Linked DNA regions of Collimonas fungivorans Ter331. The protein of the gene in region 1 interacts with the protein of each later gene in a pairwise test. Links are inferred from orthologs where the notes say so. Each region holds a gene or a part of one and is shown in the gene's direction. Other genes may lie near its edges.

Evidence for each region. Proteins that work in one complex are often made in the same cells at the same time.
Region 2: the proteins of CFU_RS03800 (region 1) and purT interact in binary tests that used the Escherichia coli proteins (3 or more experiments, as listed by UniProt). The link is inferred for Collimonas fungivorans Ter331 from one-to-one orthologs.

What each region holds. Positions count from the first base shown.
Region 1 is NC_015856.1:860,882-864,627, forward strand. The notes cover bases 338-3,302. They hold CFU_RS03800 (polyprenyl synthetase family protein), read left to right. Parts: upstream 338-1,330; coding sequence 1,331-2,275; downstream 2,276-3,302. Other genes in these bases: CFU_RS03790 (aromatic ring-hydroxylating oxygenase subunit alpha), read right to left, coding at 338-847; CFU_RS03795 (exodeoxyribonuclease VII small subunit), read left to right, coding at 1,071-1,334; dxs (1-deoxy-D-xylulose-5-phosphate synthase), read left to right, coding at 2,292-3,302. In the rest of the region: more of CFU_RS03790, read right to left, coding at 1-337; more of dxs, read left to right, coding at 3,303-3,746.
Region 2 is NC_015856.1:1,637,973-1,641,226, reverse strand. What follows is about bases 1-2,864. They hold purT (formate-dependent phosphoribosylglycinamide formyltransferase), read left to right. Parts: upstream 1-758; coding sequence 759-1,970; downstream 1,971-2,864. Other genes in these bases: nadB (L-aspartate oxidase), read left to right, coding at 2,064-2,864; CFU_RS07145 (MFS transporter), read left to right, coding at 1-515. In the rest of the region: more of nadB, read left to right, coding at 2,865-3,254. UniProt on the Escherichia coli protein: Involved in the de novo purine biosynthesis. Catalyzes the transfer of formate to 5-phospho-ribosyl-glycinamide (GAR), producing 5-phospho-ribosyl-N-formylglycinamide (FGAR). Formate is provided by PurU via hydrolysis of 10-formyl-tetrahydrofolate.

The sequences.
Region 1 (3,746 bases):
GGCCGCGCGGCCACAGCGTCGACACCACCAGTACGTGGGGATACCATTCCACCATGATGTTGGGATACAGGGTCAGCCAGATCGCGCCGAACTTCGGCGGTTCGCCGTTGCTGAACTTGAGCACCTGCTCTTGCCACTTCTTGTATGCCGGCGAGCCGGATTTCGCCAGTCCGTGATTGACGCCCACGGTCTGCACGCTGTAATCCTTGCCGAATTGCCATTCCAGGTCGTCGCAGCTGACAAAACTGCCGAGGCCGGGATGGAACGGCTCGACGTGATAGTCCTCCAGGTAAACCTCGATAAAGGTTTTCCAGTTGTAGTCGCACTCGTGGACTTCGACATGGTCGAACAGGTAGCCGCTGAAATCGAGATCCTTGGCCACGCCCAGCTGCGCCAGTTTTTCGCCGACATGGAAGGCGTTTTGTTCAAACAGCAAGCCGTTCCAGTTTTGCAAAGGCGTCCTGGACAGGTTCATGCACGGCGTCTCGCCGAAATGCGGTGCGCCTATCAGTTCGCCCTTGAGGTCGTAAGTCCAGCGATGCAGCGGGCAGACGATGTTGCGGGCATTGCCGCGGCCGTCGAACATTTTTGCCTGCCGATGGCGGCAGACATTGGATACCAGCTCAATCCCTTGGGGATTGCGCACCAGCATGCGGCCTTCGTTTTCAGAAGCCAGCGTGGCGTAATCGCCGACGTTGGGCACCATCAGTTCATGGCCGACGTAACGCGGGCCATTCTGAAACAATTGCTGGATTTCGCGCTTTAACAGCGCTTCGTCAAAGTAGACGTTGACCGGAAGTTGCGCATCGGAGCGCGCGAGCTTGGTTATAGAAGCCAGATCGGACATCCCTCCACCCCCAAATGTGTTGTATCAACCTAAGAGAGAAAGAATCCGCAAAAACCTGTGTTCAAATAATATGAAACGGAAATTTTGGACAGAACCGAGGATTATCCCATAAAAATGCCGGTTTTGGCGCCGTTTTACGCTTTTTATCGAGATAAAGCCCTCGAATTTCAACGGCTTATAGAGCTTTGCTCTAAAATAGCGAACTACACTATTTATAGCCACTATGCCAAAAAATCCGATTTCCACCAGCAGTCCCGCCTCGTTTGAACAAGCAATGGCCGAACTGGAGCAACTGGTTGCCCAAATGGAAGCTGGCGAGTTGCCGCTGGAAGCCTCCGTCGCCGCGTATAAACGTGGGTCGGAACTGGTCAAGTTTTGCGCCTTGCAGCTGGAAAAAGTCGACAGCCAGGTCAAGGTGCTGGAAGGCGACATGCTCAAGCCGTTTACCGGTGAAGCGCTGAAGGATCACAGCGGAGCTGACGAATGACTGTTGCCGTTCCATTATCGCACCATGCGCAGGAGCCGGCATTGGCTTTCGACGCCTGGATGCGCCAGACGCAAACCGGGATGGAAGCTGCCCTGGACCGGTTCTTGCCGGCTGCAACCAGCATCCCGGCCAGGCTGCACCAGGCCATGCGTTATGCCGTGCTGGATGGCGGCAAGCGGGTCCGTCCCTTGCTGGTATTTGCCGCCGGGGAACTGTTTGCAACGCCGCTCACCGTTGCCCAGCGCGCCGCCGCTGCCGTCGAAATGATCCACGCTTATTCGCTGGTGCACGACGACATGCCCTGCATGGACGATGACGCCTTGCGCCGTGGCAAGCCTACCGTGCATGTGCAATACGATGAAGCGACTGCCTTGCTGGTGGGCGACGCCTTGCAGTCGCAGGCCTTCGTGGTGCTGGCCGAAGCCGGTGCGGAAATCGGCGCGGAAATTGATTCGGCGCGCCAGATCGTCATGCTGCGCCTGCTGGCGCAAGCCTCCGGCTCGCTCGGCATGTGCGGCGGCCAGGCGATCGACCTGGCCAGCGTCGGCCTCAACCTGTCGCTGGCAGAGCTGGAACAGATGCACAAGCTGAAAACCGGCGCCTTGTTGCGCGCCTCGGTATTGCTAGGAGCATGGGGCGGCAAGGCCCTGGCGCCGGCTGAAATCGAGGCGCTGGAAGCCTACGGCACCGCCATCGGCCTGGCGTTCCAGGTGGTGGACGACATCCTCGACGCCACCGCGGATTCCGCGACGCTGGGGAAAACCGCCGGCAAGGACGCCGCCGACAACAAGCCGACCTATGTCTCGATCCTGGGTTTGCCGGAATCGCAGGCGCTGGCAGAAAAATTACGCAACGACGCCCACCAGGCGCTTGCTATCTTTGGGAACAAGGCACGCCGCCTGCGCGAGCTGGCGGATTTGATCGTGCAACGCAAGGCTTAGAACAGAAGGCTTAGATATGGAACTACTCAACACAATCGACAGCCCGGCAGACCTGCGCAAACTGACGCGGGCGCAACTCAGGCCGCTGGCCGACGAGCTGCGCGAATTTGTCATCGAATCGGTGGCGCAGACCGGCGGCCACCTGTCGTCCAACCTGGGCACGGTAGAACTGACGATCGCGCTGCATTACGTTTTCAATACGCCGGAAGACCGCGTGGTGTGGGATGTCGGCCACCAGACCTATCCGCACAAGATCCTGACCGGCCGCCGCGACCGCATGCACACGCTGCGCCAGCTCGACGGCATTTCCGGTTTCCCGCGCCGTGCCGAAAGCGAATACGACACCTTCGGCACCGCCCATTCATCGACCTCGATTTCCGCCGTGCTGGGCATGGCGCTGGCCGCCAAGACCAAAGGCGAAACCGACCGCCACGCGATCGCCGTGATCGGCGACGGCGCAATGACTGCCGGCATGGTGTTCGAAGCCATGAACAATGCCGGCGTGTATGACGACATCAACATGCTGGTGATCCTGAACGACAACGACATGTCGATCTCGCCGCCGGTCGGCGCCCTCAACCGCTACCTGGCGCGCCTGATGTCGGGGCAGTTCTATGCGCAAGCCAAAAACGTCGGCAAGTCGATACTGCCGGGCCCGATGCGGCAACTGGCCAAGCGTTTCGAAGAACACGCCAAAGGCATGGTGGTGCCTGCCACCATGTTTGAAGAATTCGGTTTCAACTACATCGGTCCGATCGACGGCCACGACCTGGAATCGCTGATCCCGACCTTGCAAAACCTGAAGAACCTGAAGGGACCGCAGTTCCTGCACGTGGTGACCAAGAAGGGCCAGGGCTACAAGCTGGCGGAAGCCGACCCGGTGCTGTACCACGGCCCCGGCAAGTTCAATCCGGCCGAAGGCATCAAGCCGGCCACGGTCAGCAAGATGACCTACACCCAGGTATTCGGCGACTGGCTGTGCGACATGGCGGCGCAAGACGACAAGCTGATCGGCATCACCCCGGCGATGTCGGGTGGCTCCGGCCTGGATACTTTCGCCCAGCGCTTTCCGCAACGCTTCTACGACGTCGGCATCGCCGAGCAGCATGCGGTCACTTTCGCCGCCGGCCTGGCTTGCGAAGGGCTGAAGCCGGTAGTGGCGATCTATTCGACTTTCCTGCAGCGCGCCTACGACCAGCTGATCCATGACGTGGCGCTGCAGAACCTGGACGTGACCTTTGCGCTCGACCGTTCCGGCCTGGTCGGCGCCGACGGCGCTACCCACGCCGGCAACTACGACATGGCGTACCTGCGCTGCATCCCCAACATGGTGGTGATGGCGGCGTCCGACGAAAACGAATGCCGCCAGATGCTGTCGACCGCGTATCACTACAACGGCCCGGCAGCGGTGCGTTATCCGCGCGGCGCCGGCATCGGCGCAGCCATCGTTCCGGAATTGACCACATTACCC
Region 2 (3,254 bases), 780 kb from region 1 along the record:
CCTCGGTGAACTACGAGAACGTCGTTGGCGCTCCCGGTTCGGTGGCCACCATCAAGATCGGCGAAAAGGTCCTGACGTCGTATGACGCCAAAGGCCTGTCGAAAGAAGACGCCGCCGCCAAGGACAAGGCGTTCTCGGCTGAACTGGCCGGCGACATCAAGGGCGCGGGTTATCCAAGCAAGGCCGATCCGGAACAGATGAACAAGCCGATGGTGCTGCTGCTGCTGTTCATCCTGGTGATCTACGTGACCATGGTCTACGGCCCGATCGCGGCGATGCTGGTGGAAATGTTCCCTACCCGCATCCGCTATACCTCGATGTCCATGCCTTACCACATCGGCAACGGCTGGTTCGGCGGTTTGCTGCCGACCACCGCCTTCGCCCTGGTGGCGTTCAAGGGCGATATCTACTACGGCCTGTGGTATCCGATCGTCATCGCCATCGCCACCTTCGTGATCGGCATGCTGTTTGTCAAGGAAACCAAGGACTACGATATCTACCAAGCCGAGCGCTAATGAAAGATATGGCATATGCTTACGGCTATGCCTGAGCAGCGCAAGACGAGCCGCCGGATGATTCTGGCGGCTTTTTTCATTTTGCCAACTGTCCTTGCGCCTTGATATTTGCTATTGTCAGGCGTTGGCCAACGATAAAATATCCTCTTTACGAATTTTTTACCGCCTTCACCCACCTCACCGATCAACGACTAACGCACATTCGCGGCGCAGGGCAACCGGGCGCTGCAACTCCTTTCCAATATGAAGACACCAACCACACTCGGCACTCCGCTCTCCCCTTCCGCCACCAAAGTCATGCTGCTGGGCTCCGGCGAACTCGGCAAGGAAGTCATCATCTCGCTGCAGCGGCTGGGCGTCGAAGTGATCGCCGTCGACCGCTACCCGAACGCCCCCGGCCACCAGGTCGCGCACCGTTCGCACGTGATCAACATGGCCGACGGCGCCGCGCTGGAAGCGCTGATTGCGCTAGAGCAACCTGACCTGGTGGTGCCGGAAATCGAAGCGATTGCGACCGAAACCCTGGTCGCGCTGGAAGCCGCCGGCAAGGTCACCGTGATTCCCACCGCGCGCGCCGCCTGGCTGACCATGAACCGCGAAGGCATACGGCGCCTGGCCGGCGAAACGCTGGCGCTGGCGACTTCGCCCTACCGCTTTGCCAATAACCTGGACGAACTGAAAGCCGCCTGCTCGGCAATCGGCTTTCCGTGCGTGATCAAGCCGGTCATGTCGTCTTCCGGCAAGGGCCAGTCGAAGATCGACGGTGCCGATGAAATCGAAGCGGCCTGGGCCTATGCCGCCGCCGGCGGCCGGGTCGATTCGGGCCGCGTCATCGTCGAAGGCTTCATCGATTTCGATTATGAAATCACGCTGCTGACGGTGCGCGCGCTGCAGCAGGACGGCAGCATCGCCACCCATTTCTGCGAGCCGATCGGCCACATCCAGGTACAAGGCGATTACGTCGAATCCTGGCAACCGCATCCGATGCATCCGGAAGCGCTGCTCAGGGCGCGCGATATCGCCAAGAAAGTCACCGACAACCTGGGCGGCCTCGGCCTGTTCGGGGTCGAGCTGTTCGTCAAGAACGAAATGGTCTGGTTCTCCGAAGTGAGCCCGCGCCCGCACGACACCGGCATGGTGACCATGGCCAGCCAGCAGCAAAGCGAATTCGAGTTGCACGCCAAGGCTATCCTCGGCCTGCCGGTCAACGTCGCTTTGCGCAGCCCGGCGGCTTCGGCTGTCATCTATGGCCAGCATGACGCCAAGGGCATCGCGTTTGAAGGCGTGGCCGACGCGCTGCGGGTACAGGGCGTGGATATCCGCCTGTTCGGCAAACCGGAATCCTTTGCGCGCCGGCGCATGGGCGTGGCGCTGGCCACGGCTGACGATGTCGAGACCGCGCGCATCCGGGCCAAACAGGCGGCGGCCAAAGTCAAACCGGTAATCGTGGAATAATTGGCGGCACGGCAGCACGGTAGCAGAGGGTAGTAGAGACATCGCCCCAGACCCTGGGGCGATCCGGATTAAAACAATAACCAAGCATCCATCATGAAATTCGATGTCGCCATTATCGGCAGCGGCCTGGCCGGCCTGTCGGTCGCACTGCATCTTGCCGAAAACAACAAGGTTGCCGTCATCTCCAAACGCGCGCTGCTCGACGGCGCCAGCAACTGGGCCCAGGGCGGCATCGCCGCCGTGCTGGATTCCGGCGACAGTCATGAACAGCATATCAACGACACGCTGGTCGCCGGCGCCGGCTTGTGCGATGAAAGCGCGACCCGTTTCATCGTCGAGAATGGCCGCGCAGCCATCGAATGGCTGATTGAACAGGGCGTGCCGTTTACACCCGACACCAGCGCCGAGCTGGGCTTCCACCTGACGCGCGAAGGCGGCCACAGCCAGCGCCGCATCATCCACGCCGCCGACGCCACCGGCCATGCGGTGCAGGTGACGCTGGAACAAAAGGTGCGCGCCCACCCGAACATCACGCTGCTGGAAGATCACTATGCGATCGACCTGATCACGTCGAAGAAGGTAGCTACCGGCGAAACCGGCAAAAGCGCACCGCGCTGCCTTGGCCTGTACGCCAAGAACGTCAAGACTGGCAAGGTGCTGACCCTGGCCGCCAACCACACGGTGCTGGCCACCGGCGGCGCCGGCAAGGTCTACCTGTACACCACCAATCCCGACAGCGCCACCGGCGACGGCATCGCCATGGCCTGGCGCGCCGGCTGCCGGGTCGCCAACATGGAATTCATCCAGTTCCATCCGACCTGCCTGTACCACCCGTACGCCAAGTCTTTCCTGATCACCGAAGCCATCCGCGGCGAAGGCGGCGTGCTGAAATTGCCGGATACCGAAGGCGCCGATGCCGGCATGCGCTTCATGCCGTCGCACGACGAGCGCGCCGAGCTGGCGCCGCGCGACGTGGTGGCGCGAGCGATCGACTTCGAGATGAAAAAACGCGGCCTGGACCACGTCGACCTCGACATCACCCACAAGTCGCCGGAATTCCTGAAAGAACATTTCCCCACCATCTATGCCCGTTGCCTGGAGCTCGGCATCGACATCACCAAGCAGGCGATCCCGGTAGTGCCGGCGGTGCATTTCACCTGCGGCGGCATCGTCACCGACCTGAATGGCCGCACCGACCTGCCCGGTCTGTATGCGGTTGGTGAAACCGCTTATACCGGCTTGCATGGCGCCAACCGCCTGGCCAGCAATTCGCTGCTGGAATGC